Regions from separate parts of the Bradyrhizobium sp. 482_C4_N1_8 genome, predicted to be linked through region 2. Evidence: riboswitches for the same ligand, from Rfam matches in the RefSeq annotation. Region 2 holds a riboswitch; the other holds the start of a gene.
What was found. A riboswitch is a leader RNA that binds a small molecule or an ion and turns the genes downstream of it on or off. The one in region 2 is predicted to bind cobalamin.
Positions count from the first base shown of each region.

Region 1 (7,991 bases), 1.9 Mb from region 2:
TCGGCAGCCGGGTCTCGACGCCGGGGATGCCGTTCGGCACCCAGCGGAACGAGGTGCGGGAATTCGGCGTCAGCTTACCCTTGGGGTCGTCGTAGCGGAACGGGCAGTGATCGGACGAGAAGGTCTGGAACACGCCGGTGGTGATGCCTTCCCAGATCGCCTGCTGGCTTTCGGCATCGCGCGGCGGCGGCGAGCAGACATACTTTGCGCCTGACATGTCCATGTTCAGGCCTTTCATGTCGTCGGCCGTCAGCGTGATGTATTGCGGGCAGGTCTCGGCATGCACCGGCAGTCCGCGCTGCTGGGCCCAGCGCACCTGCTCCATCGCCTCGCGCCCGGAGACGTGCACGATCATGATGGGGACGCCGATCACCTCGGCATGGCTGATGGCGCGATGCGTCGCCTCGCGCTCGACGGCCTGCGGCCGCGAGGTGCCGTGATAATAGGGCGCGATATGGCCCTCGCGTTCGAGCTTCGCGGTGAGGAAGCGGATCGCGTCGTAACCCTCGCAATGGACCATGACCAGCGCCTCCTCGCGGCGCGCGACGTCGAACACTTCCAGCAGCTGCTTGTCGCTGAGCACGAGGTCGTCATAAGTCATGAACACCTTGAACGAGGTGTAGCCATCCTTGACGAGAGCCGGCAGCTCCTGCCCGAGTACGACTGCGGTGGGGTCGGAGATGATGAGGTGGAAGGCGGTATCGATGTAGCATTCGCCCTCGGCGAGCTTGCGGTAGTTCTCGACGCAGGTGCGCAGCGACGTCCCCTTCTCCTGGAGCGCGAAGGGCAGCACCATGGTGTTGCCGCCGGCCGCCGCCGCGCGCGTTGCCGAAGCAAAATCGTCGGCCATCACGACGTCGGGTCCGGAGGCCTGGGAGATGTGGACGTGGCTGTCGATCCCGCCCGGCAGCGCCAGCAGACCCGTCGCGTCGATCTCGCGCGCCGCACCTTCAATGCGGTCGGCGATGCTGACGATGCGCCCGTCGCGAATGCCGATATCGGCGCGAAACTCGTCGCTGGCCGTCACGATGGTGCCGCCGCGAATGGCGAGATCGAGCTGCGTCACAGGTGTCTCCGTCACTTGATGATCGCTGATGTCTGGAAGATCCGGCCCCACGCCGCAAGGGCCGCGATGTCGCCACCGGCGAGCTCGAGCGTCCGCCACAGCGTGACCGCGACCGAGTCCAGCACGGCGATGCCCAACTCCCGTTCGAGTGCGGCAGCCAGCGCGGCGCCGTCGAGATTGGTGCAGAGAATGACGACGGCATCGGCACCGTCCGCCGCGACCGCGCGGATCATGTCGGCGATCGTCGCGGGCGTGACCTCACCGAAGGAAAAATTATCGCGCAGGCCGAGATGCCGCTCGGCGTGAGGGGCGATCCCCTCCTCGGCCCAGCCATCGCCGATCCGCCGTTGCACGTCGTCCGTATAGGGTGAGACCAGGCCGACACGTCCGGCGCCGAGCGCGCGGACCGCGTCGATGCAGGCGAGCGTGGAGGTCGTCGCCGGGACATGGGTCCGCGCCGCGATCGCTTCGCACAGGCTCCGATCGCGGTCGATACCGAGCCAGCTTGCCGATGTGCCGTTCCAGGCAATGGCATCGACCTTGGCGTCCGCCAACAGATCCGCCACCGGCAGCATCACCGAGGCATCGAACTGGTTCAGCGCCGCGGCATCGAGCGCGATCTCGGTAACGCGGAAGCGCGAAAAATGAGCGGTGACGCCGGCCACGCCATGCAGCATGGAATTGGTGACGGGCTCCAGCACCGAGTTTGACGACGGGGTCATCATGCCGAGGCGCTTGCGCTGAATTGACATCGATCACGATCGCCCCATTGAGAGAGCGCACCGCTGCGCCCCCTCGGACGATCATCCGCGCCTGCCATCGCCCGCGCAACCCGCAATTTGCATGGCGCATATGATTTGCTCGATACGCAGCTCAAGCCGCGAACGTCGACCGCAAGCGCCGCCAGCCGATCACGATGCCGGTGACGGAAAATGCCAGCCCGAGCAAGCAGAGCCCGACGACCATGATATCGCGCAGACGCGGATGCGCCATGAGAACGGGAAAATCGAGCGTGTGAAGCGCGCCATAGAACCAGCGATAGGCCCGCCGCGAGGCATCCAGTCTTTGCAGCACGCGGCCGTCGGCACCGTCGATGTCGAACCAGAGGTCGCCGCATCGGGAGCGATAGACGGGCGCTCCGGGGACAGCCGAGTGCGCGGGATAGTCGTCATTGTCGGCAAGAACGGACGGGGCGCCACAGTCCGGCGCAAGGCGCGTCGTCAGGTCATGGACATCCTTCTCGCCGAGGAATGCCACCGGCCCGCTGCGGCTCGCCTCCGCCGTTTTGGTCAAGGTCTGACTGGCGAGGCCGATCCGGTCGCGCCGGTAGACGACACCGCTGACGGCGAACCATTCGACTTCGCGAGCCGACGGCTGACCGACCGGAGAGGCCGTCGTCCAGTCAGGCGTGGCATACACCACGCCCGCTTCGGTCGGGGTCAGCTCCCCACGCGAGAACAGCCGGCCGTGATCCATCGAGAGCCAGCCACTGAAACTCCAGGTCAGCACGAAAACGGTCGCGACGAGACCAATGATGTGATGCAGTGCGTGCCACCCGCGATAAGGCGACGAGACCCGACGCCCTCGAATCCTGATCCTGGTAATTCCGAGCACCGCGCCGAGCGTCGCGGCGATAAAAGCCACCAGCGACAATGTCGAGACCACCTGATCCCAAAGGGACCAGTTGCTCCTCAGGACCGTCGGATAGATCCAGTGCAGGACGCTGCCGGCCCAATTCCACCCGCGCTCGCTGCGGGTCGTATCCAGCACGACTTCGCCGGTGCGCGAGGAGACATAGGCCTCGGTTCCGGCCGCATCGCCAAGAGCGACGCGCAACAGAGGCCGGTGTCGATCAAAGCCGTTGGGTACGCTCCATTGATCATAATCCGCGCCCGAAATCATCGCCGCCCGCGCGGCATCGAGCCCGCGTTGCCGGGCATGATCCCGCGCGATACCGACCGCGACGTCGGCGGACGTCACCGATGCATCCCGTCCGTCGGAGGCATGGACCGCGCCCACACGCGACCGGTCCGACACGACATAGACCGGCCCGTCGCTCCGCTGGACCAGGCGAACGCGCGTGGCGTCCGCGATCTCGCTCGCGGCGACGGCATCCGCGACCGTAATCCTCACCTCTCCGCGATCAACCGGCGTAAGTCCGGAAAAGCGCTCCGCCTCCGTCAATGACGGAAACGGGACAAAGTGCATCACGATTCCGCTCGCGAACCACATCGCGAACAGCAGGCAGAACGCGATCCCGAGCCAGCGATGCAGCAGCACGATCGCGTTCATCATGTGGTCAGCGCCCTACCATTTGAACGCGGCCGAGAGCTCATAGGTCCTGGGCGCACCGAGCAGGATCTGGTCGGGATAGAACGGATCGCCCCAGATCGCGTAGCGCTTGTCGGTGATGTTGCGCACGCGGAAGCCCAGACGGGCCTGGTCGACCGCGTTGAACACCGTCTTCGGGATGTCGACGAAGGCGTAGACGTCGGCGACGGTGTAGGCCTTCATCGTCACGACGTTGGCATCGGTGTTGTAGCGGTCGCCGACATAGCGGCCCGTGATGCCGAGCTCCACCGGCCAGGGCGTGAAGAACCGGTACGACGCACCGGCATTGGCCACGACACGCGGCACGTTCGGCGGCGTGTTGCCGGAGAACGAACCACCGGCAAAATTGTAGTCGGCATAGCGTGCATCGACATAAGCGATGTTGCCCCAGAGCCGCAGGGGATCGATCGGGCGTACGGCCGCGGCGAGCTCGACGCCCTTCGACTCCTGCCGGCCTGCGATGTTGAGCTGCATGCCGCCGGCCGCTGCATAGACGTTCTTGCGCAGGATGTCGTAGGCCGAGAACGACCACTCCGCCCTGTTGTCCCAGAACAGGTGCTTGACGCCGGTCTCATAGGTGCGCGCGGTGGTCAGGTCGAGCGGCTGGGTCGGGCCGAGCAGGAAGATGTTGTTGGCCGAGATATCGGCGCCGGTCGCATACTGGCTGAAGAAGGTCAGGCCCGGAACGGCCTCCCAAGTGTAGCCGATACGCCCCGTCGTCGGGACCCAGGACGTCGAGAACGGGAAGTTCGCCTTTTCCAGCCCGGCGGAGTCGGTCGAGTTGCGGTCAAGCCCGATATGCTCGACGCGCAGGCCGCCGACCAGCGCGAAGGTTCGCGTGAGCTTCAGCCGGTCCTCGAACGACAGCGCTTCGTTGTCGATGCGCGCGGTCTGTTGCTGCGTCGTGAGCAGGCCGTAAAGGCCACGGTCGGGATTGACGAGCGAGACGTAATCGTCCGGGAAGTTGGCCGCGCCTGGCCTGACGAAATCGAGATAGCTGGACGAAAGTGTCGTGACCAGGCGGTTGTCGAAGCCTGCGATATTAGCGTCCCAAATCAGGTCGGTAATGTTGCCGACAAGGCGTTGGCTATGTGCAACATAGAAGCGCTCGCGATCGACCATGTTCGAGTTGGGCAGGCCCGTACTGGCATTGAAAGCCTCGATCTCGTTGTTGAACCAGGTACGCTCCGCGCCATAGGCATAGGCTTGGCTTTTCAGCGTCAGGTCAGGCGCCAGCTTCAGTTCGAAGCCGCCGCGCAGCCACACCTCTTGTGCCACGTTGCGGTTGTCGAGAACGTTGTAATTGGTGTTGAAGGTACGATCGTCGATCGTGATCGCACCGAGCTTCGTTTTGTTGAAGTTCGAGACGTAATTGCCCGAAACAATGCCGCTCGTCGCATGCGAGCCGCTGAAGGCGATCGGTACCAGCGGTGCGCCCCAATAGGCCTTCGAGCGATCTTCCCGGTACTCGATCGCGCCCCAGATCTTGAGGCTGTCGGAGATGCGGTAATTGAGCTGGCCAGACACATCCAACGTCTTGGTATTGGTGTCGTCGGCAAAGCCATTGAGCGAGGCGCGGCTGATGTCGAAGCGGTAGTCGAGCCCCTGCACGTTAGTGCTGCCGCCCGAGCCGTAATGGACGCCGAACGAGTTGAGCGAATCCCAGGAAAAGTCAGCTTCATTCCGGATCGGCCCGGTGTGTGGCTGCTTCGTGATCAAGTTGATTGCGCCACCGGCGGCACCTTCGCCCGACATCAGCGAGGCCGGACCTTTCAAAAATTCCACGGCTGCGAGATTGGCCGTATCCGTGATCCGCGAGGTCATGTTCTGCGGACCGATCTTGATGCCGTTGTAGAGCATGTTGATCTGGCTGTTGGTGAAGCCACGCATGGAGAAAGCCGCGGGCTCGGCCGGATTGTCGCCGGAGGTGACACCGACCGCGCCCTGCGCAACCTCCGACACGGTGCGATAGCCCTGCTCCCGCATGGTCGCGGCCGAGATGACTTCGACGGTCGCGGGTGTCTCCTGCACGGTCAGGCCGAGGCGCGAGGCGCTCTCGGCAACCACATTGGTGTTGAGCGGCGTCTGCGCCGCCGCGGTCGGCACGACGGGCTTGGCCGCGGCCGATGCGGCCGCTGGCCTGCGCGATGCTGCGCGGCGTGGGCTCTGCGCGTCCCGGGCCGCCGGCTTTGCCGGTTTGCGGGATTGGGCGGGCGACACCTCGACCGGCGGCAGCGGCTCGCGGGCCTGCTGCGCCACGGCGGCAGGCAGATCGAGGGTGGCAAATGACGTAAGCGCGGCGGAAGCGAGCAGGAAGCAACGCGGTCGTACAAGACGAATGGAAGACACAGTTCGGGACCTCGGTGTGACGTCAGTGGCACGTCACCGCGAACCAAGGTCCCATCTTCCGGCTTATGAGCCTTCCGATGAAGCCGAATGTCTGTACTCCCCGACCGACATCTTCGCGTGTGACCACGGCTGACGGCAGGTCTCCTGGCTCGCGGGTCAGTACCTTGCATCGCCTTCCCGGGACCGAGATACCCAGTGGCTCGTGACGCAAGATTCGCCGCTTACAGTTGCGGGGGCAGCCGCGGCATTGGGGACAAAATCCCCGCACCGCATTCCCTTTTCATCCCCACTCGGGGAAACCGTCAAAGCCATCTAGGATTACCGACAAGACAGAGTCAATGTGCCGGTGCGACGTTATTACCACAGCGACCAACTTCCCTGGAGATAGGCATGGAAGGCGAGACCTTCCTCTGGCTGATACGGCATGCGCCCGTCGACGGCGCCAAAGGGACGATCCACGCAGCCGACGCGCCCGCCGATCTCGGCGATCGCGTGCAGCTGGAGGCGTTGCGGCAGAGGCTTCCGCCAGATGCTGCGAGCTTGGCGAGCCCGGCGCGACGTACGGTTGAGACGGCGCGCGCGCTGGGACTCGAACCCGCGTTGGTGCCCGAATTCAGTGAGCAGGATTTTGGCGACTGGACCGGCCTGCGGCATGACGAGCTCGCGGCGACCGGCGGCGAGGCCTATGCGCAGTTCTGGAGCAATCCGGCGCGCGGCCGGCCGCCGGGCGGCGAAAGTTTTGAGGATCAGGTCGCGCGCGTCCGGCTGGGTCTCGCGCAAATCGGCGCCGGCTCAGCAACGCTCGTCGTGCACTCCGGCACGATCCGCGCCGCACTCTGCATTGCTCTGGATCTGACACCACAAGCGGCCCTGCGCTTCGTGATCGATCCGTTGTCACTGACCCGGATCGACCGGCTCGCCACCGGCTGGCGCGTCGTCGCGGTCAATCAGCGCGCGGCTTGAGCTGGATCAGGCCGGGCGATCCGGCACGTTGGCCTGCGCGAAGGTCGCCATGCCGTTGTGAAGGCTGCACGCGAGCCGCACCAGCGGCAGCGCGATGGCGGCACCCGATCCTTCGCCGAGCCTGAGATCGAGGCTGATCAACGGCTGCACGTTCAGCGCGCGCAGCACCAGCCGATGCCCCTGCTCCGCCGATTGATGCGACGGCAGCAGGAATGGCTGGCACGACGGGTTCAGCCGCACCGCCGCCAACGCGGCCACGGATACGATGAAGCCATCGATCAACACGGGAATGCGGGCTTGTGCAGCCGCAATGATGGCGCCGCAGATCGCCGAGATTTCGAGGCCGCCGACGGCGCACAGGATCTTTTCCGGCGAAGCACCTGCAACGCCATGCCGCACGATCGCAGCGTCGATCACGCGCGCCTTGTGCGCACGGCCGGCCGCATCGACGCCGGTACCGCTGCCCGCGATCTCCTCGGCACTGATGCCAAGCAGGCTCGCCGCAATCGCCGCCGACGTCGTGGTATTGCCGATGCCCATCTCGCCGAAGATCAGGAGATCGGGCCTGCCGGCGTCTGCGCGCGCGACTGCGCGCTGACCGGCTTCGAAGGCGAATGCCAGCTCCGTGGGGGTGAGCGCGGCTTCCACGCTGAAGTCGCGCGTGCCGCTGCGCGGCTTGTCGGTGACGATTCCTGCCATCTCCTCCTGTGCCAGCGTACCGGCGTCGACGACCTCAAGGTTTGAGCCAAGCTCACGCGCCAGCACCGAGATCGCGGCACCGCCCGAGGCAAAATTCGCCATCATCGCGATGGTCACTCCTTGCGGATAGGCCGACACGCCCTGCGCGACGATGCCGTGATCGCCGGCGAAGACGATGATCGGCACCCGCGCGGCACGCGGCTGCTCGGTCGCCTGCAGGCCCGCAAGCTCGACCGCAAGCTGCTCCAGCCGGCCGAGCGCGCCAGCCGGCTTCGTCAGTTGCGCCTGACGCGCGAGCGCCGCCTCGCGATGGACAGCGGAGACATCGGGGCATTTCCGGGTGACCCATTCAGGGAGCATGCTGCCTCGCTTACGGCCTGCGCTTGAGAATGTAGCTGTCCATGATCCAGCCGTGCCGCTCGCGCGCATCCTGTCGCGCGGCGATGATGTGCGGGCCGATCTCGGCCAGAACGCCCGACATGACGATCTGATCGGGCATGCCGAGATAAGCGCCCCACCAGATGTGCAGCCCCGCAGGATCGAGCGACTGGAACGCCGTGCCGCCGTCGAGCATCACCACCAC
Region 1 is NZ_CP197231.1:6,298,128-6,306,118, forward strand. Features, by position in the region: gene hydA (dihydropyrimidinase) at 1-1,066, opposite strand, end outside; gene AB7Z56_RS30215 (maleate cis-trans isomerase family protein) at 1,078-1,818, opposite strand; gene AB7Z56_RS30220 (PepSY domain-containing protein) at 1,940-3,361, opposite strand; gene AB7Z56_RS30225 (TonB-dependent receptor) at 3,374-5,746, opposite strand; cobalamin riboswitch at 5,864-6,065, opposite strand; gene AB7Z56_RS30230 (histidine phosphatase family protein) at 6,137-6,709, shown strand; gene cobT (nicotinate-nucleotide--dimethylbenzimidazole phosphoribosyltransferase) at 6,716-7,768, opposite strand; gene cobF (precorrin-6A synthase (deacetylating)) at 7,779-7,991, opposite strand, start outside.
Region 1: linked by a shared signal. The riboswitch ahead of AB7Z56_RS30225 (TonB-dependent receptor) and the one ahead of AB7Z56_RS20970 (ribonucleoside-diphosphate reductase subunit alpha) in region 2 are both predicted to bind cobalamin.

Region 2 (7,991 bases):
GTCCGCTTCGGGTCGACCTACTTCCGTAACAACATTACCGACCTGATCCAGAGCACGTTCGATCCCGTGACGTTCACGAGCACCAGCACCAATATCGGCAAGGCGATCACGGAGGGCACGGAGAGCTTCGTCGCGGCTGCGATCACCGACCGGCTTCGCGTTCGTGCCGACTACACTTTTACCCGCGCAGTGGATGCAACGGCGGGACTGGAGCTGCTGAGGCGTCCGAAGGAGAAGTGGAGCGCAAATGTCATCTGGAATCCGATCGACCCGCTCACATTGTCCGCAACCGTGTTGCACGTCGGGAGTTTCGTCGATGGCAACCGCGACTTCAGCATTCCGCGTCTGCTGGCTCCGGCCTACACCGTCGTCAATGTGGCGGCCGAATATCTGGTCACCGACCAGGTGAAGGTGTTTGGCCGGGTCGATAATCTCGCCAATGTGCACTATCAAAATCCGACCGGCTTTCTGCAGCCGGGACTGGGCGTCTATGGCGGCATTCGGCTGGCGAATTACGACGTCAGATAGCGAGAGAGAGAGAGAGAGAGAGAGAGAAGCCTCATGACGACGGCCGATCCGCTCATGGACCTGATCGCAAGCCAGCTTGCCGACGCTGAGGCCGGCTGGAGCGTCGGCACGTTCGGTGCCATTGCCGAGTTCACACGCGAGCCCGGTGAGGCCCTCGATATGGAGCAGTCTCGCAACGGGATCAGCGCCGTGACGCAGAAGGGTGGGATACGCGTTGTCTCCCACCCGGATCTGCGCCTGATCGCATCGGAATCGCCGACCACGGAGAGCTGGAGCCACCGCATCGCGCTGTGTCTTCCGCATGAAGCCAGCGCCATGAGTGGTCGTACCGTGCTGACCGAGCTCGGTCCGGATGTCGAGGCGCTCCTGACGAGGGATCGCAGCGGCATCCTGTTCGACCTTGGTCTCGGAACGTTGCAGATCGACGCCTGCATCCGCGTCAGCGATGCCGATGCCGTCGCCGCGCTCAGGAGCCGCACGGGCCAATCCGTGTTCGCGCCCGAAAGCGACGCCATGCGGATCATTCTGGCCGCCAATCCGCACCGCGTCTTCATCAGCCGCATCGGGCGCGCCGAGGTATTCCAGCCGATCCCGCCGCCGGGTGGGCGAAGCCCTGACGGCCCGCACACCCACGTCCTGCCAAAGCTGCTCGCGCATCGCCGCACCCATGCCGCCACCGAGCCGCTGCCTGAGGGGTGGATCCCCTGCGCGCATCTCTATCCGGCCCATCCGCTCCGCGATCAGCTCGGCCGCAAGCGCGCTTTTCGGCCGGATCATCACGCAGCCTTCCAGGCGCTGCTCGAGCTCTATGGGCTGCCGGAGCTAACGGTGTGCAAGAGGGCCGTGGTCGACGCGGTCGCGAAGGGGCGGGGACCTGAGATGGCGACGCTTCCGCCCGATCGCACAGCGCGCGCCACCGTTCGCGTGGCCTTGCGCCAATTGGCGGCCAAGGAGCCGCACACGGCGGCACTCGCCGCCTGGCTTGCCGCCTACGACCGGCGCGATCCAGCCGAGACTGAAGATCCCATGGAGGCTCTTCACTGAGTCAGACGTGATGCCGCGTTTCAGCAAAAATGTGCTACAAATCCCGCAAGGAGATCGTTCCATGACTGTCACCATCCTGCCGCCCCACGCCGACCGTTTCCGCCTTCATCCGGTCGCGTCGCGCCTCGCGCCGATGTTCTGCTTTGCACTGCTGACGGTGTCATGCGCGCTCGCGAGCTTCGCGCTTGCCTGCGCGACGCCGTTTGCGGCGTTCGCCGTCGTCGCCGCCGCGATGCTGCCGATGCGTCCGGCGCTGCTCGTCGTCACCGGCGCCTGGCTCGTGAACCAGACCATCGGCTTTGGCGTGCTGCACTATCCCATCGATGGCAGCACCATCGCCTGGGGCTTTGTCATCGGTGCTGCCGCGTTGCTGTCGACGGCAGCGGCATCGACCGTTCTCCGCCTGCTGCCGCAGGGCCGCACGCCGCTGATGCTGGCCATCGCGCTCGTCGCCGCCTACGCCGCCTATGAGCTCGCGCTGCTTGCCGCGACGCCGTTCCTTGGCGGAGAGGGCGCGTTCACTGCGGCCATCGTGACGCGCATCGGGCTGACCAGCGCCGTCTGGCTCGCCGGCCTCGTCGCCGCCTGCGAGATCGTCCGCCTGGTCGATCCGTTCGGGCGCGCGATGCGGAACGCGTAATGCTGGATGTGCGTCATCCCAAGGGTTGCGCGAGCCAGGCGGGAACTCCCGCATTCCACAGGGAACACCGCTTCCGGCCCGCAACGAATCGTTGACACCCGGCTGCATATGTCACCACATGTGGGCGTCACGGTTCCGCTGGATCGCAAGATTTAGTGGCTAAGAGGGAAGCCGGTGAACCGCGCGAGAGCGCGGAATTCCGGCGCTGCCCCCGCAACTGTCAGCAGCGAGCTGCTTCCGAACAATCGTCACTGGTGCCTTTCGCGCCGGGAAGACGGGAAGTGGGCGACGACCTGCGAGCCAGGAGACCTGCCGCGACGATCTGAACGTCCACGGGCGGGGTGTCCGGCGGTCGCTTGCACGCACCGCCCGGCAACTCTGCCGCCGGCGTTTCTGCAGCGTCCTTCCTTACAGCCCCGTTCAAACACAACGCGCGCATCACGGGGCCCTTTGATGTCACTCAACCTGCACGACGCGGACACCGCTTCCGCACCCATCGTTCATTTGCGTCCACAATCGCTTGCGCCTGCTTCGAGCGAGCCGGCCATGCAGATCATCCGTCGCAACGGCAAGGTCTCGCCGTTCGATTCCGCGAAGATCGCGGTCGCCATGACCAAGGCGTTTCTTGCGGTCGAAGGCACCAGTGCGGTCGCCTCGCGCCGCGTCCATGAGAGCGTGGAGCAGCTGACGGCCGAAGTCGTCGCTGCGTTGATGCGGCGGGCAGGCGAGGGACGCACCTTCCATATCGAGGATGTGCAGGACCAGGTCGAGCTCGCCTTGATGCGGAGCGAGCACCACAAGGTCGCACGCGCCTATGTGCTGTACCGCGAGGAGCGGTCGCGCCAGCGCGCCGAGGAGGCGGCCGCGGAAGCGACGCCCGCTGTCGCGCCGGCACTTCATGTCACGCTCGCCGACGGTTCGCGCGTTGGTCTCGACACCAAGCGGCTTGCGCTGATTATCGGCGAAGCCTGCGCCGGTCTCGACGGCGTCTCCGCGGCACCCGTGCTCACCGAGACCACCCGCAATCTCTACGACGGCATCAGCCAGGACGAACTGGCGCTGGCCTCGATCATGGCCGCACGCACGCTGGTCGAGCAGGAGCCGAATTATGCTTATGTCAGTGCGCGCCTGCTGCTGGACAAGCTCCGCGGCGAGGTGCTGTCCTATGTCCATGCCGGGCCGACCTTCGCCTCGCAGGCCGATATGGCTGTGCGCTATGCCGAATATTACCCGGCCTACGTGAAGACCGGCATCGCTGCCGAACTGCTCGATCCTGAACTGGCCCGCTTCGACCTCGGCCGGATCGCGGCTGCACTCAAGCCCGAGCGCGACCTGAACTTCCAGTTCCTCGGCCTCCAGACGCTGTACGACCGCTACTTCCTGCACGTCCGCGGCAAGCGGATCGAACTGCCGCAAGCTTTCTTCATGCGCGTCGCGATGGGTCTTGCGGTGCGCGAGATCGACCGAGAGGCCAAGGCGATCGAGTTCTACGATCTGCTGTCATCGTTCGACTTCATGGCCTCGACGCCGACGCTGTTCAATTCGGGTACGCTGCGTCCGCAATTGTCGTCCTGTTTTCTCACAACAGTCTCGGACGACCTCGACGGCATCTTCAAGTCGATCAAGGACAACGCACTGCTGGCAAAATATTCCGGCGGTCTCGGCAACGACTGGACGCCGGTTCGCGGCCTCGGCGCCCACATCAAGGGCACCAACGGCGAGAGCCAGGGCATTATTCCATTCCTGAAGGTCGCCAACGATACCGCGATTGCCGTCAACCAGGGCGGCAAGCGCAAGGGCGCCGTCTGCGCCTATCTGGAAACCTGGCACGTCGACATCGAGGAGTTCCTTGACCTGCGCAAGAACACCGGCGACGACCGCCGCCGCACCCACGACATGAACACCGCCAATTGGGTGCCGGACCTGTTCATGCAGCGCGTCGATATCGACGGCGAATGGACGCTGTTTTCGCCGGACGAGACGCCCGATTTGCACGGTCTCTACGGCGAGGCGTTCAAGACGGCTTACGAGGCCTATGAGACCAAGGCGAAAGCCGGCGGCATGCGCGTCTTCAAGACCGTGCGCGCGAGCGACCTCTGGCGTCGCATGTTGACGATGCTGTTCGAGACCGGTCATCCCTGGATCACCTTCAAGGACCCCTGCAATCTGCGTTCGCCGCAACGCCACGCGGGCGTGATCCATTCCTCGAACCTCTGCACCGAGATCACGCTGAACACCTCGGGCGACGAGGTCGCGGTCTGCAATCTCGGCTCCGTCAACATGCTCAACCATGTCGGGCCTGATGGTGTCGACCAGGCCAAGCTGAAGCGGACGGTGACGACAGCAGTACGGATGCTCGACAACGTCATCGACATCAATTTCTACACGATCCCCGAAGCGCGTCGCTCCAACATGCGTCATCGACCCGTCGGTCTCGGCCTGATGGGATTTCAGGAAGCGCTTCAGATCCAGCGCATTCCGACCGCGTCCGACGCGGCCGTGACGTTCGCCGACACCAGCATGGAGGCAATCTCGTTCCACGCGATCGAAGCGTCGTCCGATCTTGCCGCGGAGCGCGGACGCTATCCGAGCTTCGAGGGCTCGCTGTGGTCGAAGGGCGTCTTGCCGCTCGACTCCATCCAGCTTCTCGCCGACGCGCGCGGTGGTCTCGACGTTGATCGCTCCGCAACACTCGACTGGGATCGCCTCCGCAAGAAGGTCACGTCCAGCGGCATGCGCAACTCGAACGTCATGGCGATCGCGCCAACGGCGACGATCTCCAACATCTGCGGCGTCTCGCAGTCGATCGAGCCGAACTATCAGAACCTGTTCGTGAAATCGAACATGTCCGGCGACTTCACGGTCGTGAACGAGTTCCTGGTGCGCGACCTCAAGGCGAGGGGGCTTTGGGACGAGGTGATGGTCTCCGACCTCAAATATTTCGACGGCAGCGTCGGCCAGATCGACCGCGTTCCTGACGATCTGAAGGCGCTCTACGCCACCGCCTTCGAGATCGACAGCGCCTGGCTGATCGAGGCGGCCGCGCGCCGGCAGAAATGGATCGACCAGTCGCAGTCGCTCAACATCTACATCGCCAATCCCTCCGGCAAGAAGCTCGATGCGCTCTACCGGCTGGCCTGGCGGCGCGGCTTGAAGACGACCTACTATTTGCGCTCGCGCAGCGCCACGCATGTCGAGAAATCGACGTTGAAGGGCACCGATGGAAAGCTCAATGCGGTGTCCGCGTCTGTGGCGGTGTCGCACGCGCCGATCATGATACCGACCTCTGCGGTGCCGGACCTCGACGGCATCAAGGCCTGCCGGATCGACGATCCCGAATGCGAAGCGTGCCAGTGAGGAGATGACGATGCTCGACTGGTCCGATACCGAAACCACAGCGGCCGCTCCTGCCGTCTCAAGTCTCGCCACCGCACTGCGTCCGCAGACCCAGCTCAAGCTCGAGCCGGCCGACCCGACCGGCTTAGGCGCGATCGATCGCGCCGGCGGCCGCGTCTCGGTCGACGAGAAGCGGATGATCAACTGCCGCGCCGACGTCAACCAGCTGCTTCCGCTGAAGTACAAATGGGCCTGGGAGAAGTATCTCTCAGGCTGCAACAATCACTGGATGCCGACCGAAGTCTCGATGCAGGCCGACATCGCGCTATGGAAGTCGCGGGACGGGCTGACCGAGGACGAGCGGCGCGCGATCAAGCGCAATCTCGGCTTCTTCGCAGCCTCTGAATCGCTCGTCGCCAACAACATCGTGCTGGCGATCTACCGACACCTCACCAATCCGGAGTGCCGGCAGTACCTCCTTCGGCAGGCCTTCGAGGAGGCGGTGCACACCCACACCTTCCAGTATATCGTGGAAAGCCTCGGCCTCGACGAAGGCGAGCTGTTCAACATGTACCGCGAGGTGCCGTCGATCACGGACAAGGCGGCCTGGGCGCTCAAGCACACGCAGCACCTGGACGATCCGTCGTTCCAGACGGGGACGCCGGATAGCGACCGCGCCTTCCTGCGCGATCTCGTCGCCTTCTATGTCGTGTTCGAGGGGATGTGGTTCTACACCGGCTTCGCGCAGATCCTGTCGCTCGGCCGCCGCAACAAGATGGTCGGCATCGCCGAGCAGTATCAATACATCCTGCGCGACGAGAGCATCCATCTCAACTTCGGCATCGACGTGATCAACCAGATCAAGATCGAGAACCCGCATCTGTGGACGGCGGCGTTCCAGGACGAGATTCGCGGCATGATCCGCGACGCAGCCGAGCTGGAGGCCGCCTACGGACGCGATACGATGCCGCGCGGCTTCCTTGGGCTGAATGCCGCGCTCTGCGAGCAGTACATGCACTTCATCGCCAACCGCCGCTGTGCGCAGATCGGGCTCGCTCCGGTGTTCGCCGAGGTCGAGAACCCATTCCCGTGGATGTCCGAGGCAATGGACCTGAAGAAGGAGAAGAACTTCTTCGAGACCCGCGTCATCGAATACCAGAATGGTGGTGCGCTGACTTGGGAATAGCACCGATCATGGCTATGCCGCGGGCGTGTCACCTGTGCTTAAACGGTGGCACGCGTGCGACAGCAGGGGGATGAGGTGGAGATCCGACGAGACGATCCGACGGCGCCCTATGTCGCCGACTTGTTGGCACATCATCTCGAGGAGCTGCGCAGCGTCATGGCCGAGCGCGCCTTCGCTCTCGATGCCACCGGCCTTTCGGCTGCCACCGTGACCTTCTGGACGGCTTGGCAGGACGATGTCCTGCTCGGGTTCGGTGCGCTGAAGGAGCTGGATCATACGCATGGCGAGGTGAAGTCGATGCGTGCCGCTCCCGCTGCACGGGGCACCGGGGTAGGGCGCGCACTGCTGAGTCATATCATCGCCGAAGCCCGCAGGCGGGGCTACGTGCACCTCAGCCTGGAGACCGGCACGGCAGCCCTGCACGCGCCCGCCATCTCGCTCTACCGCAGCGCCGGTTTTGTCTCCTGCGCGCCGTTCGCCGACTATGAGGCAAGCCCGCACAACCAGTTCATGCGGCTCGACCTGACGGATTGAGCTGGGCGCTTGGCGCTCATCAGTCCCGCCTCAGGATGACGGTGTTGGTACTGCGGGCCGCCGCGACTCAGGTGAGGCACGCTCCGTTCCCGAGACCCGCGTTTTGGTGTTCCGTAGCAGAGTTGAAATCTAAAGTTGTGGATTGTCATATTCACGAGGGTATCGCGGTAAGCCAACCCGTGTCTTCCCGGTAACGATTGTGCTGTCTCTGCAACACTCATCTTGGATTAAACCCTTATCTCCGTCCGTTCGCATCAGCGCCGCTTTTTAGCCACACCCGAACATGAATAAAATCGCTCTAAAGTTTGAAGGGCATCGGCGGTCTTCGAAGGACGGAAAATCCCAAGGTCGATTCAAATCTTGGCTCTGATTTTTCGGGTCTGAAAGGGTTGGCCGGGGAAACTGGTTTGCGATGGACGCAAAGACCGACATCAAGCAGAGGCTGCCGAGCCGTCACGTGACGGAAGGCCCGACGCGCGCGCCGCACCGGTCCTACTTCTACGCCATGGGTCTGACCACCGAGCAGATCCACCAGCCCTTCGTCGGCGTCGCCTCCTGCTGGAACGAGGCCGCCCCCTGTAACATCTCCCTGATGCGCCAGGCGCAGGCGGTAAAGAAGGGCGTCGCGTCGGCCGGCGGCACCCCCCGTGAATTCTGCACCATCACCGTCACCGACGGCATCGCCATGGGCCATGACGGCATGCGCTCGTCGCTGCCGTCGCG
Region 2 is NZ_CP197231.1:4,388,792-4,396,782, forward strand. Features, by position in the region: gene AB7Z56_RS20955 (TonB-dependent receptor plug domain-containing protein) at 1-528, shown strand, start outside; gene AB7Z56_RS20960 (DUF6925 family protein) at 562-1,572, shown strand; gene AB7Z56_RS20965 (hypothetical protein) at 1,634-2,212, shown strand; cobalamin riboswitch at 2,326-2,543, shown strand; gene AB7Z56_RS20970 (ribonucleoside-diphosphate reductase subunit alpha) at 2,666-5,569, shown strand; gene AB7Z56_RS20975 (ribonucleotide-diphosphate reductase subunit beta) at 5,580-6,734, shown strand; gene AB7Z56_RS20980 (GNAT family N-acetyltransferase) at 6,810-7,268, shown strand; gene ilvD (dihydroxy-acid dehydratase) at 7,681-7,991, shown strand, end outside.